Regions from separate parts of the Catellatospora sp. NPDC049609 genome, predicted to be linked through region 1. Evidence: riboswitches for the same ligand, from Rfam matches in the RefSeq annotation. Region 1 holds a riboswitch; the other holds the start of a gene.
What was found. Region 1 has a riboswitch for thiamine pyrophosphate ahead of AB0J67_RS11965 (ECF transporter S component). Riboswitches for the same ligand answer to the same signal wherever they lie in the genome.
Positions count from the first base shown of each region.

Region 2: another riboswitch for thiamine pyrophosphate. It lies ahead of thiO (glycine oxidase ThiO); the one in region 1 lies ahead of AB0J67_RS11965 (ECF transporter S component).

Region 1 covers NZ_JBFAOU010000030.1:47,557-58,058, forward strand. Annotated here, with positions in the region: gene AB0J67_RS11920 (hypothetical protein) at 1-240, opposite strand, end outside; gene AB0J67_RS11925 (hypothetical protein) at 237-425, opposite strand; gene AB0J67_RS11930 (phosphoribosylaminoimidazolesuccinocarboxamide synthase) at 473-1,303, opposite strand; gene AB0J67_RS11935 (XRE family transcriptional regulator) at 1,421-2,560, shown strand; gene era (GTPase Era) at 2,576-3,463, shown strand; gene recO (DNA repair protein RecO) at 3,491-4,246, shown strand; gene AB0J67_RS11950 (isoprenyl transferase) at 4,280-5,092, shown strand; gene AB0J67_RS11955 (energy-coupling factor transporter transmembrane component T) at 5,259-6,044, opposite strand; gene AB0J67_RS11960 (ABC transporter ATP-binding protein) at 6,041-7,405, opposite strand; gene AB0J67_RS11965 (ECF transporter S component) at 7,405-7,989, opposite strand; TPP riboswitch at 8,086-8,190, opposite strand; gene AB0J67_RS11970 (permease) at 8,377-9,333, shown strand; gene AB0J67_RS11975 (TIGR03943 family protein) at 9,330-10,070, shown strand; gene AB0J67_RS11980 (acyl-CoA dehydrogenase family protein) at 10,227-10,502, shown strand, end outside.
Region 2 covers NZ_JBFAOU010000066.1:23,581-34,082, reverse strand. Annotated here, with positions in the region: gene AB0J67_RS19910 (DNA-directed RNA polymerase subunit alpha) at 1-455, shown strand, start outside; gene rplQ (50S ribosomal protein L17) at 499-981, shown strand; gene truA (tRNA pseudouridine(38-40) synthase TruA) at 1,062-1,910, shown strand; gene AB0J67_RS19895 (hypothetical protein) at 1,997-3,337, opposite strand; gene AB0J67_RS19890 (methyltransferase) at 3,657-4,271, shown strand; gene AB0J67_RS19885 (ATP-binding cassette domain-containing protein) at 4,289-5,995, shown strand; gene AB0J67_RS19880 (glycoside hydrolase family 18 protein) at 6,098-7,420, opposite strand; gene thiE (thiamine phosphate synthase) at 7,543-8,169, shown strand; TPP riboswitch at 8,405-8,517, shown strand; gene thiO (glycine oxidase ThiO) at 8,511-9,554, shown strand; gene thiS (sulfur carrier protein ThiS) at 9,554-9,757, shown strand; gene AB0J67_RS19860 (thiazole synthase) at 9,754-10,502, shown strand, end outside.

The DNA.
Region 1 (10,502 bases):
CGGGGCGTCGCCCGGCTCCAGCGCGACGATCTCGACCTGCGGCAGGGTGCGGAGGATGTCCAGCATGCCCTCGCCGCCCGGGTCGGCCATCCAGTACGCCTCGCTCAGGCACAGCGCGGGCACGACAGCGGTGAACCCGCGGTCCTCCAGCCCGGCGAGCGCGGCGCTCACCGTCATGCTGTCGGCGGCCGCGTACCGCCGGATCGCGCTGGTGTCGACGACGCGGCCGCGCGGCCTCACCGGGCCTTCCGGGCCAGCTGCGCCATGACGGCCTCGTAGTTGGCCTCCTGCTCGGCGATCCACTCCGGATCGCCGCGCCGCTGCTCCTCCAGCTCGAGCTGGGCGCGGAACTCGTCCATCAGCTCCGGCGGGATCTCCGGCAGGCCGAGCCGCCGCCTGGTCTCCAGGTACGTTTCGCGGGCCATGTGCCGAGGTTAGCCCCGCCGCCGGGGCACCGGCAACGACCGTCGGGTCAGGACCAGGCCAGGCCGGTGAGCCGCTCGTACGCCTCGATGTAGCGGGCCCGCGTGGCCGCGACGATGTCCTCGGGCACCTCGGGGCCGGGGGCGGTCTTGTCCCAGCCCTGGCCGACCGCCCAGTCGCGCACGAACTGCTTGTCGAAGCTGGGCTGCACGTGGCCGGGCGCGTACCCGTCGGCGGGCCAGAAGCGCGAGGAGTCCGGGGTGAGCACCTCGTCGCCCAGCACCAGCGTGCCGTCGGCGGCCCAGCCCAGCTCGATCTTCGTGTCGGCGAGGATGATGCCGCGCTCGGCGGCGAGGTCGCGGCCGCGGGCGTACACGGCGAGCGTGATGTCGCGCAGCTGCGCCGCGGTGTCGGCGCCGACCTTGTCGACCACCTCGGCGTACGTCATCGGCTGGTCCTTCTCGCCGACCGGGGCCTTGGTGGACGGGGTGAACACCGGCTCGGCCAGGCGCGACGCCTCGGTCAGGCCGGGCGGCAGCGCCACGCCGGACACGGTGCCGCCGGCCTGGTACTCCTTGAGCCCGCCGCCGGTGAGGTAGCCGCGGGCCACGCACTCCACCGGCACCATGGTCAGCGCCCGGCAGCGCACCGCGCGCCCGGCGAACTCGGCAGGCACGTCCTCGGAGATGACGTGGTTGGGCACGATGTCTTTGAGCTGCTCGAACCACCACAGCGAGAGCTGGGTCAGCACCCGGCCCTTGTCCGGGATCGGCGTCGGCAGGATGACGTCGTAGATGGACAGCCGGTCCGACGCCACCAGGATGATGTCCGCGCCGTCGCGGTAGACGTCTCTGACCTTGCCCGAGTGCAGCAGCTCCACGGAGATCACCGTACCGGAGCGCCTCCGCGTGTCGCCGCGCCGTGCCCGCCTGCCGCCCCGGCGGCGGGCAGACCGGGGCCGTTGCGATTATCGCTATCCGTCATTACGGTGACGGCCATGGATGAGGGTGTCGTCGACCGGGTGCGCTCGGTGATCATCCGGGTCTCGCCCAGCCAGGCCGCCTTCAGCGAGCTGGTCGGCATCAGCGCCGACAAGCTGTCCAAGTCGCTCAACGCGGTGCGCCGCTTCACCTCGCTGGAGCTGGCCCTCATCGCCGACGCCGGGGACGTCAGCGTCGACTGGCTGCTCACCGGCCGCACCCGCGCACCCGCCCCGCCGGCCGCCGCGCCCGGCGCCGGGGACGACCTGCGCGCGCTGGTGGACCGGTTCGCCGCGGCGTACGAGACGCTGCGCCTGCTGGGCCGCCGCCCGCGCCTGGCCGCGCTGCCCGCCCTGCCGCCGGGCCCGCCCGCCCCGGCCGGGCGGGAGCTCGCCGAACGCGCCGTCACCGCGGTGCGCGCCGCCACCGGCCGGCCCGGCCTGCACGGGCTGGCCACCGCGGACCTCGCCGCCGCCATCGAGCAGGCGTACGCGGTCGACGTCGCGCTGCTTCCGCTGCCCGGCGGCGCCGACGCGCTGAGCCGGCAGACCGGCCACAGCAGGCTCATCCTGGCGGCGGTGACCAGCCGGTTCACCAGGCAGCGCTTCGCGCTCACGCACGCCCTCGGGCACGTGCTGGCCGGTGACGCCGACGAGCCGCTGCTCGACCAGGAGCTGGCCCCCGGCGCCCAGCGCGCCGACGGGGAGGTGCGGGCCGACGCGTTCGCCGCCGCGTTCCTGATGCCCTACGACGAGGTGGTGGCGGTGACCGGGCGGCGTGAGGTCACCGACGCCTGCTTCGCCGAGCTGGTGCGCGGGTTCGGGGTGTCGGCCGGGGCGATGGCCGCCCGGCTGCGGGCGCTCGGGCTGGTCGACGCCCCCCGGCACGGCGAGCTGAGCCGGTGGACCGCGGCGCGCTGCCACCAGGGGCCGTCCGGCCGGGACGCGCTGCTGGCCGCGATGACCGCGGCCCGGACCCGGCGGTCGCCCGCGCGCCTGGTCGGCGAGCTGTTCGGGGCGTACGCCGACGGCGCGACGACCCTGGTCCCGCTGGCCGGGCTGCTCGACTGCCCGGTCGACGACCTGTTCGCCGCGCTCGTCGCCGAGCAGCCCACGGTGCGGCGGGGGTACGCCGACGAACCCGCCTTCCAGCCGTGAAGGTACGTTACGTGAGTGGCGGATAACTCATACCGTGCCGGTTTTGCCTGTTTCGTGGGGCGGCCCAACGCGGGCAAGTCGACCCTGACGAACGCGATCGTCGGCCAGAAGATCGCGATCACGTCGAACAAACCGCAGACCACGCGGCATGTCATCCGCGCCGTGCTGCACCGGCCGGACGCGCAGCTGGTGCTCGTGGACACCCCCGGCCTGCACCGCCCGCGCACCCTGCTCGGCGAACGCCTCAACGACCTGGTCCGCGCCACGTGGAGCGAGACCGACGTGATCGGCCTGTGCATCCCCGCCAACGAGCCGGTCGGCAAGGGCGACACCTTCATCGCCGGGGAGATCTCCGGCCTGAAGGCGACCGTCGTCGCCGTCGTCACCAAGACCGACCTGGTGGACAAGAAGACCCTGGCCGAGCAGCTGCTCGCGGTGAACGCCCTCGGGGACTTCGCCGACGTGGTCCCGGTCAGCGCGGTGGCCAACTCGCAGCTCGACACGCTGGTCGACGTGATGGTCGGGCACCTGCCGCAGTCGCCGCAGCTCTACCCGGACAGCATGCTCACCGACGAGCCCGAGCACGTGCTGATCGCCGAGATGATCCGCGAGGCCGCCCTGGAGGGCGTACGCGACGAGCTGCCGCACTCCATCGCGGTCCTGGTCGAGGAGATCATCCCCGAGGACAAGGTGACCAAGGTCTACGCCGACGTCTACGTCGAGCGGCAGAGCCAGAAGGCCATCATGATCGGCGCGCGCGGCTCTCGCCTCAAGGAGGTCGGCACCAAGGCGCGCGCCGACATCGAGGAGCTGCTCGGCACCCGCATCTACCTGGACCTGCACGTGCGCGTCGCCAAGGACTGGCAGCGCGACCCCCGCCAGCTCCGCCGCCTCGGCTTCTAGTCGGCAGGGGTCGGTAGGCTCGCGCCTATGCCGGGCATGCGCCGACCCCTCTACCGCGACGACGCGCTCGTGCTGCGGGTGCAGAAGCTGGGCGAGGCCGACCGCATCGTCACGCTGCTGACCCGGCAGCACGGCCGGGTCCGCGCGGTCGCCAAGGGGGTCCGCCGCACCACGTCGCGCTTCGGCGCGCGGCTGGAGCCCTTCGGCCACGTCGACGTGCAGTGCAGCGAGGGCAGCTCGCTGGACACGGTGACCCAGGTCGAGGGCCGTGACCTGTTCGCCCGCCGCTTCCTGACCGACTACCCGCGCTACACCGCCGCCAGCGCGATCGTGGAGCTGGCCGAGCGCCTCACCCCGGTCGAGCGGGAGCCCGCGCTGCGGCTCTACCAGCTCACCCTCGGTGCGCTGCGGGCGCTCGCGGAGGGGCAGCGCTCCAGCACGCTGGTGCTCGACGCGTACCTGCTGCGCGCGATGTCCCAGGCGGGCTGGGCTCCGGCGCTGCGCGACTGCGCGGTGTGCGGCGAGGCCGGTCCGCACCGGGCGTTCTCCGTGCCCGCCGGCGGGGTGACCTGCCTGAACTGCCGCCCGCCCGGCGCCGCGCACCCCGACCCGGCCACCCTCGACCTGATGTCGGCGCTGCTGGAGGGCGACTGGGCCGCCGCCGAGCTGGCCGAGCAGCCGGTGCAGCGCGAATGTGCGGGATTCGTGGCGGCGCATTTGCAGTGGCACCTGGAGCGGCAGCTACGCTCGCTGCCGTTGGTAGACCGCCGGGAGCCGTCCTGAGCCACGGTTCCGGCCCGGAGCAGGGGATATGCCTTGATCAGAACTCGGCAGGCGCGTGAGCCGAAGCCGCCCACCCCGCACCCGACCGGCGCGACCCCGCCGAAGCTGCCCGCCGAGGCGCTGCCCAAGCACATCGCCATCGTGATGGACGGCAACGGCCGCTGGGCCAAGGACCGCGGGCTGCCCCGCACCGAGGGCCACAAGCGCGGCGAGTTCTCGCTGTTCGACACCATCGAGGGGGCGCTGGAGATCGGCGTGCCGTACCTGTCGGCGTACGCGTTCTCGACGGAGAACTGGAAGCGCTCGCCCGAGGAGGTGCGCTTCCTGATGGGCTTCAACCGCGACGTCATCCGCCGCCGCCGCGACATGCTCAACGACCTGGGCGTACGCATCGTGTGGTCGGGCCGGCGCGGGCGGCTGTGGAAGAGCGTCATCGACGAGCTGGAGACGGCCGAGCAGATGAGCCGGCACAACACCAAGCTCACCCTGCAGTTCTGCGTGAACTACGGCGGCCAGGCGGAGATCGCCGACGCGGCCGCCGCGATCGCCCGCGACGTCGCACTCGGCCGGCTCAAGCCCGACAAGATCAACGAGAAGGTCTTCGCGCGCTACCTCTACCACCCCGAGGTGCCCGAGGTGGACCTGTTCCTGCGCCCGTCCGGCGAGCAGCGCACCAGCAACTACCTGATCTGGCAGTCGGCGTACGCCGAGCACGTCTACCTGGACACGCTCTGGCCCGACTTCGACCGCCGCCACCTGTGGTACGCCTGCGAGCTCTACGCCCAGCGCGACCGCCGCTTCGGCGGCGCCCTGCCCAACCCCGTGGCCCCGCCCCCCGCCGCTTGATCACCCGACTTGCCTGGCACATGGGCGTACCGGCGTCCATGATTCGCCCATCTGCCAGGCAAGTCCACGGATCTTCGCGGGGGTTCACCACCACGCATCGTCGCGACCACCCGGATCGGCGCCGGTCACGGGCGGGCCGCCCAGGGGATTCGTGCCGCCGCTCGCCTCAGCGGTGGGCGATGAGCTGGATCGCGGCGGCCAGTGCGGCGCCGGCCGCGACGAGCAGCCAGTCGGCCGCCTGCCAGGGCATCGGCCGGGCGACGGTACGCGGCAGGCCCGCGTCGAAGCCGCGGGCGTCCATCGCCACGGCCAGCCGGGTGCCGCGCCGGATCGCCCCGACCAGCAGGCCGAACGCCGTGCTCGCGAACAGGCGCAACCAGCGCAGCGGGTTGCGCCCGGCGTCGATGCCGCGGGCCCGGCGCGCCATCGCGATCATCTGCCACTCGTCGCCGAGCAGCCCCACCAGCCGGAACGCGGCCAGCGCGCCGATCGCGAAGCGCGGGGACACCCGGGCGTGCTGGATCAGCGAGTCGGCCAGGTCGGTCGGGTCGGTGGTGCTGAACACCAGCACGCTGGGCAGCGCGATGGCCAGCAGGCGCAGCGCCAGCGACAGCGCGTTCAGCAGCACGGTCGTGGTGATCACGAGCGGCCCGGCCGCGAACAGGACGGTGCCGGACCGGTCGGCGGCGAACAGCGCCAGCGACAGCACCACGGTGCCCGCGCCGAGCAGCGCCGGCCAGCCGCGCCGCAGCAGCCCCCACGGCGTGATCCCGAACAGCGGCGCGGCCAGGAACGTCACCGCCAGCGCGAACCCCAGCGCGGCCACGTCCCGGGTGAGCAGCGCCGCCGTGGTGAACAGCGCCAGCGCGACGATCTTCGCCACGGGCGTGCGCCGTGCCAGCGGCGCCCCGGACCGCGTGGGGCGGGCGGTGACGGCGACCGGCCCGGTCACGGCGCGGCCTCCAGCCGCAGCACCCGGTCGGCCAGGGTGTCGACGACGTCGGGGTCGTGGGTGACGGTGACGATCCCGTGTCCGTCGTCGCGCAGCCCGGCGAGCAGGTCGACCAGTTCGAGCCAGGTGCGCCGGTCCTGCCCGAAGGTGGGCTCGTCGAGGATCAGCAGGCGGGGGCGGGCGGCCAGCGCGGTGGCCACCGACAGCCGCCGCGCCTCGCCTCCGGAGAGGGTGAACGGGTTCGCCCCGGCCAGGTGGTCCAGCCGCAGCCGGGTCAGCAGCTCGTCGATCCGGCCGGGCGGGGTGCCGCCCAGCGCCAGCTCGTCGCGCACGCTCGCGGTGACGAACTGCTGCTCCGGGTTCTGGAACACCGAGCCGATCCGGCCCGCCAGGGTGCGGGCGCGCCAGCGGTGCGGTGGGCCGTCCGGGCCGCGTACCTCGCCCGAGGCCGGGGCGAGCAGGCCGCCCAGCGCCAGGGCCAGGGTCGACTTGCCGGAGCCGTTGGGGCCGGTCACCGCCAGCGCCTGCCCGGCGTACAGCGTCGTGTCGGGGTAGGCGAGGTGGCGTACCCGCAGGTCGTGGGTGGACAGCAGCACCTCGCCGGGCGGGCCGGCGGCGCGGCGGGCGGCGGCGGGGTGGCCGGGCACCCATACCCCGGCCGCGGCGAGCTCCGCGCCGAGCGGCCCGGTCAGCAGGTGCGGCGGGATGTCCTCGCGTACGCCGCCGCCGGGCTCCAGCACGACCACGCGGGTGACCAGCTCCAGCACCTCGGCGATGCGGTGCTCGACGAGCACGACGGTGGTGTCGGCGCCGACCGCGTCGCGCAGCGCCTGCCGCACCAGGGCGGCACCGGCCGGGTCGAGGTTGGCGGTGGGCTCGTCGAGCAGCAGCAGTTCGGGTGCTGGGGCGAGCGCCCCGGCCAGCACCAGCCGCTGCTGCTCGCCGCCGGAGAGCGCGTCGGTGGCCCGGTCCCGCGGGTAGGGGAAGCCGACCCGGTCGAGCACCTCGTCCACGCGGGGCCAGATCTGCTCCGGCGGCCGGCCCAGGTTCTCCAGGCCGAACGCGACCTCGTCCCCGGCCCGTGACATCACCAGCTGCGACTGCGGGTCCTGGAAGACGATGCCCACCGCGGGGACCGGCCGGGTGCCCGCCCGGCCGGCGGCGATCCGGATCGTGCCCTCGGCCTCGCCGGAGTCCTGCGGCAGCAGCCCGGCCAGGGCGTGCAGCAGAGTGGACTTGCCCGCGCCCGAGGGGCCGAGCAGCAGCACCCGTTCGCCGCGCTCGATACGCAGGTCGAGCCCGCGCACCGCCCACGCGCGGCGGCCGGCGTGCCGCCACCCGTACCCCTCGAGCTCGATCATCAGACCAGGTCGCGGGCGCGGCCGGAGGGGAACCGGTCCAGCACGCCGGTGCCGGCCAGGGCCTTGGTCGAGTAGTGCCCGCCGATGCCGGCGAACAGGACGGTGCTGGCCATGACGATGCCGACGTACGCGAGCTTCCAGTCGGCCTGCCAGTCCGCGTAGTAGTAGTACAGGTCGAGCCCGGCGGCGGTGGCACCGGCGAGCACCGAGGCGAGCAGGGCCTGCGGCAGGCCCCAGCGCTTGTAGCCGCCGAGCGCGAAGCCCAGCTCGCCGGCCGCGCCCTCGGCCAGGCCGTACCAGAGCACGCTGATGCCCCAGGAGGTGCCGAGCAGCGCGGAGACGATCGCCGCGACCAGCTCGGTGTAGATGCCGGCGCCCGCCTTGCGGATGATCAGCGGGGCGAGCACGGCGGGCAGCAGCCATACGCCGTAGATGGCGGCGGCGGCGGGCGGGAAGGTCGCGCCGAAGATCGCCCCGGCGGGGCCGTTCCACAGCAGGCCCCAGGCCCAGAAGATGACGCCGAAGGTGACGGCGAGGATCGAGGCGACCACGATGTCGACGGTGCGCCAGCGGTGGTTGTTCATGCGGAGACTCCTGGTCCGTTAAGGGGACGAACGAGGAGAAGTGCACACGCCGCGCCCGGAATACCCGATTCGAGTATGCCGAAAGCCGACGTGGCGGTGAGGTGTTGACCGAACTCCCTGCGCTGGCATTACCCAGATCAGGTTCGAGGGTCTGCGGCCGTTGCCGCACTCTCAGCGCTGTGCGCTCCCCTGTCGTTTCTGTTTGTTCATCTGAAGCCGCCTGCGGGCGGCGCTTGTGCCGATGAGGCTAGCACCGAACCGCGTGGCGGTACCCTGTGCCGGTCGGCACACCCCCGATACCTAAGGACCCCCGTGACCTCCGTCGATCAGCGCCCGTCCGCGGCGCCTCCGGCACGGCCCGGTGGGGCCGGTCCGGCCCGGACCCGGCTGCTGGGCGGCCGTGTCGGCTCCGTCGAGCTGCTCGCGGTGCTGCTCATCGCACTGCTGCTCTTCCGCGGGCCGATCGCCGACGCGATCTCCACCCCGCTGCTGCAGACCTGGACCACCGTCTTCGTGTCGGTGATGGTGCAGGCCACCCCGTTCCTGGTGTTCGGCGTCGCGCTGTCGGCGGTGATCGCGGTGTTCGTGCCCCGCTCGTTCTGGGCCAGGGCGCTGCCGAAGCACCCCGCGCTGGCGGTGCCCGTGGCCAGCTGCGCCGGGGTGGTGCTGCCGGGCTGCGAGTGCGGCTCCGTGCCGATCGCCGGCTCGCTGATCCGGCGCGGGGTCACCCCGGCCGCCGCGCTGGCGTTCCTGCTGGCCGCGCCCGCGATCAACCCGATCGTGCTGGCCGCCACCGCGGTCGCCTTCCCGAACAACCCCGAGATGGTCGTCGCCCGCGGTGGGGCCAGCCTGATCGTCGCGATGATCATGGGCTGGCTGTGGCTGCGGCTGGGCCGGCAGGACTGGATCAGGCTGCCGCACCGGCCCGAGCTGGACGACCTGTCCAAGGCGCGGGCGTTCTGGGCGGCCTGCCGCCACGACATCGTGCACGCGGGCGGCTTCCTGGTGCTCGGCGCGATGGCCGCGGCCACCATCAACGTGCTCGTGCCCGAGTCGGTGCTGCAGTCGGTGGCCGACCGGCCGGTGCTGTCCGTGCTGGCGCTCGCGGTGCTGGCCGTGCTGCTGTCGCTGTGCTCGGAGGCCGACGCGTTCGTCGCCGCCTCGCTGAGCCAGTTCTCGCTCACCGCGCGGCTGGCGTTCCTGGTCGTCGGCCCGATGGTCGACCTGAAGCTCATCTCCATGCAGGCCGGGGTGTTCGGCCGGCGCTTCGCGGTGCGCTTCGCCCCCGCCACGTTCGTCACGGCCGTGCTGGTCGCCGCCGGAGCCGGGATGGTGCTGCTGTGAACCGACAGGCCCAGGGCGTGGTGCTGCTGCTGCTCGGCGGCGCCATCCTCAAGGCGAGCCTCACCGACATGTACCTGCGCTATGTCAAGGCCGGGCTGCAGCCCTTCCTGATCGCCGCGGGCGCGCTGCTGGTCGTCGCCGCCGTGATGACCATCTGGTACGACCTGCGCCACGGCTCCACGCTCGACACCGAGTGCGCCGACGGCTCCCACGAGCACCCCGACAGTTCCCACGGTCATCGGGAGCCGCGGGTCGGCTGGCTGCTCATCGCCCCCGTGCTGGGCCTGCTGCTGGTCGCCCCACCCGCGCTCGGGTCGTACGCCGCGGGCCAGGCCGGCAGCGCGCTGTCGTCCCAGCAGGTGTCCGACTTCCCGGCGCTGCCCGACGGCGACCCGGCCCGGATCAGCGTGCTCGACTACGCCACCCGCGCGATCTTCGACGAGGGCCGGTCGATCGGCGACCGGCAGATCCGGGTCACCGGCTTCCTGTCGGCCGGTCCGGACGGCGGCCAGCTGCTCACCCGCATGATCCTGTCCTGCTGCGCGGCCGACGCCCGCCCGATCAAGGTGGGCATGAACGGCGGGGTGCCGCGCGGGCTGACCGACGACAGCTGGGTCGAGATCACCGGGAAGTACTCCGACCAGCGGGGGACCGACCCGGTCAACGGCGACGACATCCCGTTCATCGAGGTGCTCGAGTGGCGCACGGTGCCTGCTCCGGCGGAGCAGTACGAGTAGCCACACCGCGTCGTCCTGCCAACTGCTACCGATCAGTAGTACCGCGCGGTAGCGTGATTATGGGCGCAACACCGGACATGGCACGTCGCGGTGCGCCGCCGCTGGAGCGGCGCGCGGGCGGCATCCCACGTCCGGCCGGACGACAGGGAGTCGGCGATGACGACCGTGCAGCGTGAGGTGACCGCAGAGCAGGCTCGCCAGGTGGCCGAGGCCGCCCGGGAGAGCGAGTGGCGCAAGCCCAGTTTCGGTAAGCAGCTGTTCCTCGGCCGGTTGCGGATGGATCTGATCCACCCGTGGCCGCAGCCCGCACCCGACCCCGACGCCGAGGCGTTCCTGGCCAAGCTGGCCGATTACGTCGCCACGGAGGTCGACGGGGCCGCCATCGAGCGCGACGCCCGCATCCCCGACGAGGTCTTCCACGGCCTGGCCGAG
Region 2 (10,502 bases), on a different contig from region 1:
ACCGTCTGATCATCGACGTCGAGTCGAAGTCGTCGATCTCGCCGCGGACCGCGCTGGCGTCGGCCGGTTCCACCCTGGTGGAGCTGTTCGGCCTCTGCCGCGAGCTGGACGAGACCGCCGAGGGCATCGACATCGGCCCGTCGCCGCAGGACGCGCAGCTCGCTGCCGACCTGGCGCTGCCGATCGAGGAGCTGGACCTGACCGTCCGCTCGTACAACTGCCTCAAGCGCGAGGGCATCAACTCCGTCGGTGAGCTCATCGGGCGCACCGAGGCGGACCTGCTCGACATCCGCAACTTCGGGCAGAAGTCCATCGACGAGGTGAAGATGAAGCTCGCCGGGATGGGTCTGGGGCTGAAGGACTCGGCTCCGAACTTCGACCCGGCGCATGTCGTGGACTCCTACGGCGACGCCGACTACGACACTGACGACTACCGCGAGACCGAGCAGCTGTAACCGAACCTGCCTCGGCAGCTCGGTAAGACAACTAGGAGCACCAATGCCCACGCCCACCAAGGGTCCCCGCCTCGGGGGCAGCCCCGCGCACGAGCAGCTGATCCTGGCCAACCTGGCCACGTCGCTGTTCAAGCACGGCCGCATCACCACCACCGAGACCAAGGCCAAGCGGCTGCGCCCGCTGGCCGAGCGGCTCATCACCAAGGCCAAGCGGGACGACCTGGCGGCTCGCCGCGAGGTCCGCAAGACGATCAGCGAGAAGGACACGTTCGTGGCCCTCTTCGAGCAGATCGCCCCGCGCTTCGCGAACCGCAACGGTGGCTACACCCGCATCGTGAAGACCGGCCCGCGCAAGGGTGACGCCGCTCCGATGGCGATCATCGAGCTGGTCGAGGAGCTCGAGGTGGCGGCGCCCGAGGCGCCGGCGAAGGCTGCCAAGGCCCAGGCCAAGAAGGCCGCGCAGGAGGACAAGGTCGCCGTCCTGTCGGGCGAGGCCGAGGCCGACGAGGCCGCGGACAAGGCCTGATTCTCACCGGTCGAAGCTCCTCTCCCGCTGCTCGCGCAGCCGGGAGGGGAGCTTCTCCGTCTTCAGGGAGCAGTGGACAGATGCAGATGATCCGGGTACGCCTGGACGTCGGGTACGACGGCACCGACTTCTCCGGCTGGGCCGCGCAGCCCGGCCGCCGCACCGTCGCCGGGGTGCTGCTGGCGGAGCTGGAGCGGGTCTTCGGGGGGGGCAACCCGGCCGGGCTGACCGTGGCCGGGCGCACCGACGCGGGCGTGCACGCGGTCGGGCAGGTGTGCCACGTCGACGTGCCGCAGGAGCGCTGGCAGGCGCTCGCGCCGACCCTGGTACGCCGCCTGGCGGGGCTGCTGCCGGGCGACGTACGCGTCTGGCGGGCGCGGGAGGTCCCGGAGTCCTTCGACGCCCGTTTCTCGGCCCTGTGGCGGCGCTACGAGTACCGCGTCTGCGACGCCGCGCCGGGGCCGGACCCGCTGCGGCGCCACGACACCCTGCACTGGGTGCGCCCGCTCGACCTGGACCGGCTCAACGCCGCCGCGGCGGGGCTGTGCGGCGAGCATGACTTCGCGGCGTTCTGCAAGCGCAAGGAGCACGCGACGACCATCCGGCACATCACGGCGATGTCATGGCGGCGCGAGCCCGACGGGGTGCTGGTCGCCACGGTGCAGGCCGACGCGTTCTGCCAGGCGATGGTGCGCAGCCTCGTCGGGGCGATGGTGACGGTGGGGGACGGCCGGCGGGAGCCGGACTGGCCGGCGTCGCTGCTGACGCGCCACGAGCGCTCCAGCGAGGTCGTGGTGGCGCCGCCGCACGGGCTGAACCTGGTCGAGGTCGGTTACCCGGACGAGGCGGAGTTCGCCGCCCGCGCCGAGCAGACCCGCAACCTGCGTGGCGTACCGGCCGGGCTGGCCCGCGCGGCGCGCGAGGGCTGACCAGGCAGGAGCCCACGAAGGGCGAGCACGTTAAGAAGGGCACCTTCTACAACGCATGGCGTTAAGAAGGTGCCCTTCCTTCCTTCCTAGCTGGCGGCGGGGGCGGGGGAGGCGCTGGCGATCGGGTCGGTGGCGCGGTCTTCGAGCACCCTGCCCCGCAGGTAGAACTCGATGACGTCGTAGAGGATCTGCTTGGCGAACGGGTCGCCGACCGCGATCTCCTCGCCGTCGGACCGGGCGATCACGCAGTAGACCAGGTAGTGGCCCTTGATGTTCCAGCCCGCGTGGGTGGAGGCGAGGGCGAGCGGCTTGGTGATGCTCTTCTTGGCCTGCCGGTCGGGCGCGTAGCCGAGGAACCGGCCCTTGCCGTCGTCGACGATCGGCTTGATCGCCTCGTACGCCTGCTCGGCGTTCGCGACCGTGTCCAGGTTCACGATGCCGCCGGTGACCAGGTACGCCCCGTTGGGGGACTTCATGGTGCCGCGGACGACCTGGCTGCAGCCCAGTTTCGTGATCAGCTTGGTGATCTCGCCGCTGGCCGCCGCCCGGCAGTCGGTGAGCACCTGCGGCTTGATGACGGTGTAGACCTCGGTGGGCTTGTTCGGGTCGATGACGATCTGCGTGCCGGGGAAGACCTCAGCGGCGGTGAGCGGCTTCGGGTCCACCTCGCGCGAGGTGATGTCGACCGGGGTGGCCGTCGGCGGCGGCGAGCTGTTGGCCTGCGCCTGGTTGCCCTTCTTCTCGTCCAGCACCATGAGGAACGAGCCGACCGCGCAGACGCCCAGCACCGCGACGACGCCGAGCACGCTCAGCGCCTTCTTCCACCGGCTGGACATGTTCGGGTTGACCGCCAGCCGCTGCAGGCCGGCGGCGGCCAGGCCACCCGCCGCGGCGGCCGGGCGCGGGCCGGTCTGCCGCGGCGGCACCGGCGGCGGGGTCACCGTCGGGCGGGTCGGCGGCGGGGGCACGACGCGGACGGGTGCGCCCGGGTTCGCGGGGACCGCGCGCGGCATCCCGCCGGGGCGGCCGGGCGCGCCGAGACCGGGGGAGACCGGCGTGGCGGGCGGGGCGGATCGCTGGCGGGGCTCGGTGACGTTGCGCCGGGGCGGTGCCGCGGGCGTGCCGGGCGGGGCGCCGCGGTGCGCGGACGGCGGCGGGTCCTCGACGCCGCGCGGGCGGGCCAGCGCGCCGTTGCGGGCGCCGGGCGGCTCACCGGGCGCGGGACCGCGGCGGGTGGGCGGGGCGAACCGCGGCTCGGCGGCACGGCGCGGGTCGTAGGCCAGCGGCGACGCGGGCGGGCCGGGCGGACCGCCCGGGATGGCGCCGCGACCGCCGGTGCGCGGGGTCTGCGGCGGCGGTGCGGCCGGTCGCCCGGCGGCGCGGCCGGGCATGCCGCCCGGGGGCTCGCTCGGGGGTTTGCGCTCCACGAAGCCGTTGAAGCGGTCCGGCGCCGGGTGCTGCGGCGGCTCGGGGGCCCGCCGGCGGCCTCCGCCTGGCGATCCGGTGCGGCTTGGTGACTCAGAGTCATGGGCACTGTCGCGTGGTGACCCGTGCCGACCGGCACCCGTGTCCCCTGGTGCACGGGGACCGGGCGTATCGAGGTCGCGCGGGTCACGACGGGAAGGTGGCGGCCAGTCCCCCGAACCAGCGCCGTAGCCGTGAGCCATGTCGCACAGCGTAATGGACGACACAGTCGCCAATAACCCTGCGGCGGTCGAGTCCGACCGTTCGGGGGAGAATGTGCGGGTGGGCGAGCACTATTTCACTGCGGAGCCGGGCGCGTCGGCGCGCCCGCGCGAGGTCGTCTTCACCATCGGGGGGCGTGATTACGAGCTGGCGGCGGCCGGTGGCGTCTTCTCCGCCACCCGCCTCGACCCCGGCACCACGGTGCTGCTCAAGAAGGCCGAGCTGCCCGCGGCGGACAGCGCCGGCAGCCTGCTGGACCTGGGCTGCGGCTACGGGCCGATCAGCATGGTGCTGGCCACGCGGTCGCCGGGCACGCAGGTGTGGGCGGTCGACGTCAACGCCCGCGCCCGCGAGCTGACCGCCGAGAACGCGAAGCGGTTGCAGGTGGCGGACCGGGTGCGGGTGGCCGATCCGGACGGCGTGCCGGGCGATGTCGTGTTCACGCAGATCTGGTCCAACCCGCCGATCCGCATCGGCAAGGAGGAGCTGCATGCGCTGCTGCTGCGCTGGCTGCCGCGGCTCACGCCGGGCGGCACGGCGTGGCTGGTGGTGGCCAAGCACAAGGGCGCGGACTCGCTGCAGCAGTGGCTGGCCGAGCAGGGCTGGCCGACCGAGCGGCACGCCAGCGGGTCGGGCTTCCGGGTGCTGAAAGTGACTCGCCCCGAGCCCGCCTGATCAGGCAGTATTCCGGCGTGGGATACGTGGATGTGGCCGGTGTCGCCTTCAGCCTGCCCGACGGGCGCGAACTGTTCTCCGACGTCTCGTTCCGGGTCGGCGAGGGGGCGAAGGTCGCGCTGGTCGGGCCGAACGGCGCGGGCAAGACGACGTTGCTGCGGATGGTCTCCGGCGACCTGCCGGTGACCGTCGGCGCCGTCGCGCGCTCCGGCGGGCTGGGCGTGATGCGCCAGTTCATCGGCATGCTCGGCTCGTCGGCCGCGACCGGCGCGCCGGGCGGCAGCGAGCTGACCCTGGCCGAGATGGCGTTCTCGCTCGTCGAGCCGCGGTTGCAGGCGGCCGGGTCACGCCTGGTCAAGGCCGAGCAGGCGATGCGCGAGGCGGAGGCCCGCGGCCGGCTGAGCAGCTCAGCCCAGCAGGCCCAGCTGCGCTACGCCGAGGCGCTGTCGGCGTACGGCGAGGCCGGCGGCTATGAGGCCGAGGTGCTCTTCGACACCGTGTCCACGCTGATCCTGGAGCTGTCCTGGGACGCCTGCCGGGACCGCCCGGTGCGCACCCTGTCCGGCGGGCAGCAGAAGCGCTTCGCCCTGGAGCTGCTGCTGCGCGGCACCGACGAGGTGCTGCTGCTCGACGAGCCGGACAACTTCCTCGACGTGCCCGCCAAACGCTGGCTGGAGCAGCGGCTGCGCGAGTCGAAGAAGTCCGTGCTCTACGTCTCGCACGATCGGGAGCTGCTCAACCAGACCGCCGACCGGGTGGTCGCGGTCGAGGGCGGCAGCGCCTGGACGCACGTCGGCTCGTTCGCGTCGTGGCACGAGGCCCGGGTGGCCCGGCACGACAGCATGGAGGAGCGCCGCCGCCGCTGGGACGAGGAGCACGAGAAGCTGCGCGCGCTGATGCTGATGTACAAGCAGAAGGCGGCGTACAACGACGGCCTGGCCTCGCGCTACCAGGCCGCGCAGACCCGGCTGCGCAAGTTCGAGGAGGCCGGCCCGCCGCCGCTGCCGCCGAAGGACCAGCAGATCCAGATGCGCCTGGCGGGTTCCCGCACCGGCAAGCGCGCCGTGATCTGCGAGCAGCTCGAACTGGAGAACCTCACCTTCCCGTTCGACCTGGAGCTCTGGTACGGCGACCGCCTGGCGGTGCTCGGCGCCAACGGCACCGGCAAGAGCCACTTCCTGCGGCTGCTCGCGCAGCAGGCGCACAGCGGCGAGGACGCGGGCCGCTCGGCCGACGGCGCCGTGCACGCCCACGTCAGGCACACCGGAGTGGCGCGCCTGGGCGCCCGCGTCGTGCCCGGCCATTTCTCGCAGACCCACGACCGCCCCGACCTGGCCGGCCGCGAGCTGATCGACATCCTGTGGCGCGGCGACACCCACCGCCCCTCGCTGGCCCGCGAGGCGGCGTACAAGGTCCTCGACCGCTACGAGCTGGCCAAGCAGGCCGAGCAGCGCTTCGGCACGCTCTCCGGGGGCCAGCAGGCCCGTTTCCTGGTGCTCCTGCTGGAGCTCAGCGGCGTCACCCTGCTCCTGCTCGACGAGCCCACCGACAACCTCGACCTCGCCAGCGCCGAAGCCCTCGAACAGGGCCTGCTCAGCTTCGAGGGCACGGTGGTCGCGGTGACCCACGACCGCTGGTTCACCCGCTCCTTCGACCGCTTCCTGCTGTTCCAGTCCGACGGCGAGGTCCTCGAAACCCCCGCCCCGGTCTGGAACGTCCGCTGACCAGGATCGCGCCGATCTTGCGCGTACTGTGGGGACGACACGCCCCTTCCGGGCATATCCCCAACAGTTCGTGCAAGATCGACGCGATCTAGGGCGGGGTGGTCAGTTCAGGCCGGTGTGGATCGCTGAGGTGAGGTCGCCGGCGGGGGTGTCGCCGTCGAGGGACCAGGCCATGGTGCCGCCCAGGCCGTTGGCTTTGACGTAGGCCGTCTTCTGGGCGATGACCTGCGGGGTGTCGTAGGACCAGAAGGCGCCGCCGCCGAACTTCCAGGCGGCCCCGGCGACCGGGTCGTAGTAGACGGTGCCCTGCTTGGCGATGACCTTCTTGTAGTCGTCGACGCCGTCCTCGTAGGTGCCGCGGGCGGGGCCGCTCGCGGGCTGGTAGAGGCCGGTGTTCGCGCTGGCGGCGCCGGCCCAGCCGCGGCCGTAGTACGGGATGCCGACGACGATCTTGTTGGCGGGCGCACCCTGGGCGCGGTACGTGTCCACGGCCAGGTCCACGCTGAACGGCGACTGCGCGGTGGAGTAGAGGTTGGCCTGGTGGCCGGTGACCGGGTCCCACGCGCCGACCAGGTCGTACCCCTGCACCGTGGCGAAGTCGAGGTGCGAGAAGAGCGCCGCGGTCTCGATGCCGGCGTTGATCTTCGCCGGGTCGGCGGGCAGGAACGCGGTGAGCGAGTAGTACCGGCCGACCTGCGCGCCGTACGCGTCGAGCTGGCGGCGGAACTCGGCGGCCAGCAGGGTGTAGTTCTGCTTGTCCTCGGGGCGCACGACGTTGCCGACCTCACCCGCGGAGGCGGGCCACTCCCAGTCCAGGTCGAACCCGTCGAAGACGCCGAAGGCGCTGCCGGTGCCGCCGTGCGGCGAGGTGCCGATGAAGGGCAGGTTGCCCTTGAGGTAGAGGTCGATGCAGCTGGCGACCATCGTCTGGCGGGAGGCCGGGGTGAGCGCGGCGTCGGAGAAGTACCTCGACCAGGTCCAGCCGCCCAGGGACAGGTGGATCCGCAGGTGCGGATACATCGCCTTGAGCTTGCGCAGCTGGTTGAAGTTGCCGGCCAGCGGCTGGCTCACCACGTCGCCGACCCCGTCGACCGACTCGCCCGACTTGAAGCGCTTCTGGTAGTCGGCCCAGGCGTCACCGACGCCGGCCTCGTTCGCCTCGAAGCAGCGCCCGTCCGGGCCGACGTTGCCGAAGGCGTAGTTGATGTGCGTCAGCTTCGCGGCCATCCCGGACGTGTGCAGGTTCTTGACCAGGAAGTTGCGGCGGTAGATGCCCCACTGGACGAAGTAGCCGACCTTGACGTATCCGGCGGCCGCCGCGGCGGCGCCCTCGGGAACGGGTGCGGGTGCGGCGGCCGCCGGTGTGACAGCGGCGATCGCGGTGCCGCCCAGGATGAGGGCGGTGAGGGCGAGGCGGAGTCTCATACCGTTCGAAGCTAACTGTAAACACTTTTCACAGAATCAGCGATCTGGATGAGGCGATGTAGACGCCGCCTGTCACGGAGGGCCCGTACCCATTCACCGATGAGAATCGATAGGGTGAGGGCATGGCGCTGGGGAGACTCCATCTGATCACCGACAGCCGGCCCGGCCGGGACCCGATCGCGATCGTGCGGGCGGCGTTGAGCGTCGCCACACCGGATCTCGTGATCCAGTTCCGGCCCGCCGACGACTGGACCGACCGGATGGCGTACGAGCTGGCCAACCAGATCGTGGCGCTGTGCCGCCCGGCGGGGGTCCCGGTGCTGGTCAACGACCGGCTGCACGTGGCGCTCGCGACCGGCGCCAGCGGCGGCCACGTCGGCGCGGACGACCTGCCGGTGACCGCGGCGCGGCGGCTGCTCGGCCCGGCCGCGGTGCTCGGCGCGACCTCGCGGCTGCCCGCCACCGCCCTGCGCGCGGTCGGTGACGGCGCCGACTACCTGGGCGTCGGCCCCTGCTACGCGACGTCCACGAAGGATGGTCTGCCCGTGTCGATCGGCCCGGAGGGCCTGCGCGCGGTGGCCCGGCAGTGCGCCGGGACCCCGATCATCGCGATCGGCGGGGTGACCGTGGCGCGCGTGCCGGAGCTGCTCGCCGCCGGAGCGCACGGGGTCGCGGTCATCGGCGCGGTCTCCGACGCCGCCGACCCGGCCCGCGCCGTCGCCGACCTGCTCGCCACCGTCGCCGCCTGACCGCCCCGCCGGCTACACGCCGGGCGGCAGGTTCAGGGGAACTGCGGTCATCGCGAGTCCGGAAGCGACACTTTCCCGGAAACTGCGGCATCACGGCGAGGTCCCGCGGTCGCGTGAGTGAAATGTGGTGAGGATCGCGGCGGGGCGCAACGGGTTGCCCGACGGTGCATGCGGGGTTACGCTGCCGACAGCCGTCACGGACGGCAACACACAAGTAACACGTGCACCACACTGAAAAGAACCCCACGGGAGCCTGGTGAACCAGGCTGAGAGGGGAGCTGATTCTCGCTCCCGACCGTAGAACCTGATCCGGGTAATGCCGGCGCAGGGAGGAGGCCGCGGTGGCCGCACCGCATTCCGTGTCCGTCGTAGGCGGCGGCATCATCGGGCTCAGCATCGCCTGGGAGTGCGCCCGGCGCGGCCACGACGTCACCGTCTACGACCCCGCTCCCGGCCGTGGCGCCTCGCACGTCGCCGCGGGCATGCTCGCCCCGGTGGGGGAGTCCTACTTCGGCGAGCGCGAGCTGACCGAGCTGCTGCTGGAGTGCGCGCGGCGCTGGCCCGCGTACGCCGCCGAGCTGAGTGCCGCGAGCGGCCGGGAGCTGGGCCACCGCACCGAGGGCACGCTGCAGGTGGGGCTGACCGCCGACGACCTGGCCGAGCTGCGCCGGTTGTGGACGCACCAGCGCGCGCTGGGCGCGGAGGTGATCGCCCTGGACGGCGACCGGCTGCGCGAGCTCGAACCGCTGCTGCACCCGCGCGCCCGGGGCGTGCTGGTCGAGTCCGACCACCAGGTCGACCCGCGCCGGGTGGTGGCCGCGCTGCGCGAGCTGGTGCCGATCCGCCGCGAGGCGGTGCGCTCGCTGTCCGATCTGGACGGCATCGTGGTGCTGGCCGCGGGCTGCGCGAGCGCCGCGCTGGCCGGGCTGCCGGTGCGGCCCGTGCAGGGTGCGATCCTGCGCCTGCGCGGCCAGGCGGCGCCGCGGCACGTCATCCGGGGGTACGCCGACGGCCGAGCCGTCTACCTGGTGCCCCGCCGCGACGGCGAGGTGCTGGTCGGGGCGACGGTCGAGGAGCGGGCCGACGGCCACGCCACCGCGGGCGGCGTCCGCGACCTGCTGCGCGCCGCGACCGACCTGGTGCCCGAGCTGGCCGAGCACGCGCTGGTCGAGGTGTCCGTGGGGCAGCGCCCCGGCACCGCCGACAACGGCCCGATCGTGGGCCGCCTGGCGAAGGACCTGCTGGTGGCCACCGGGCACTACCGGCACGGCGTGCTGGCCGCCCCGTACACCGCGCAGGCCGTGGCCGATCTGGTCGAGGGCCGTGCGCTGCCCCTGCTCTGGGAACCCTTCACGCCGCAACGACCCACCGCCGGAGGTGCCTGATGATCACAATTCTGGTGAACGACGTCCCGCGTCCCGCCGAGCGGGGCGGGACCGTGGCCGAGCTGCTGGCCGGGCTCGCGGTGCCGCGCCGCGGCGTCGCCGTCGCGGTCAACGGCGAGGTGGTGCGCCGCGCCGAGTGGCCCGAGCACCACCTGGCCGACGGCGACCGGGTCGAGGTGCTCACCGCGGCGCAGGGCGGCTGACCGGCATGGACGACAGGTTCCTGTTGGGCGGGGTCGAGTTCGGCTCCCGGCTCATCCTGGGCACCGGCGGCGCGAGCAGCCTGCACGCGTTGGAGCAGGCGCTGCTGGCGGGCGGCACCGAGCTGGTCACCGTCGCGCTGCGGCGCGTCGACCCGAGCGCCCACGCCGGGCTGCTCGACGTGCTGGAGCGCTGCGGTGTGCGGCTGCTGCCCAACACGGCCGGCTGCTACACCGCCACCGACGCGGTGCGCACCGCGCACCTGGCCCGGGACGCCTTCGAGACCGACTGGATCAAGCTGGAGGTGATCGGCGACGACCGCACGCTGCTTCCGGACGCGGTGGAGCTGCTGCGGGCGGCCGAACGGCTGGTGGGGGACGGGTTCACCGTGCTGCCGTACACCACCGACGATCCCGTGCTGGCGCGCCGCCTGGCCGACCTGGGCTGCGCCGCGGTGATGCCCGCGGGCTCGCCGATCGGCTCGGGGCTCGGCGTGTCCAACCCGCACCACATCCGGCTCATCCGCGAGGCGGTGCGCTGCCCCGTCATCCTCGACGCCGGCATCGGCACCGCCAGCGACGCCGCCCTCGCCATGGAGCTGGGCTGCGACGCGGTGCTGCTGGCCAGCGCGGTGACCCGGGCCGCCGACCCGGTCGCGATGGCGACCGCGATGCGGCACGCGGTGCTCGCGGGCCGCCTCGCCGCGCAGGCCGGCCGCATCCCGGTCCGCCACCACGCGCTCGCCTC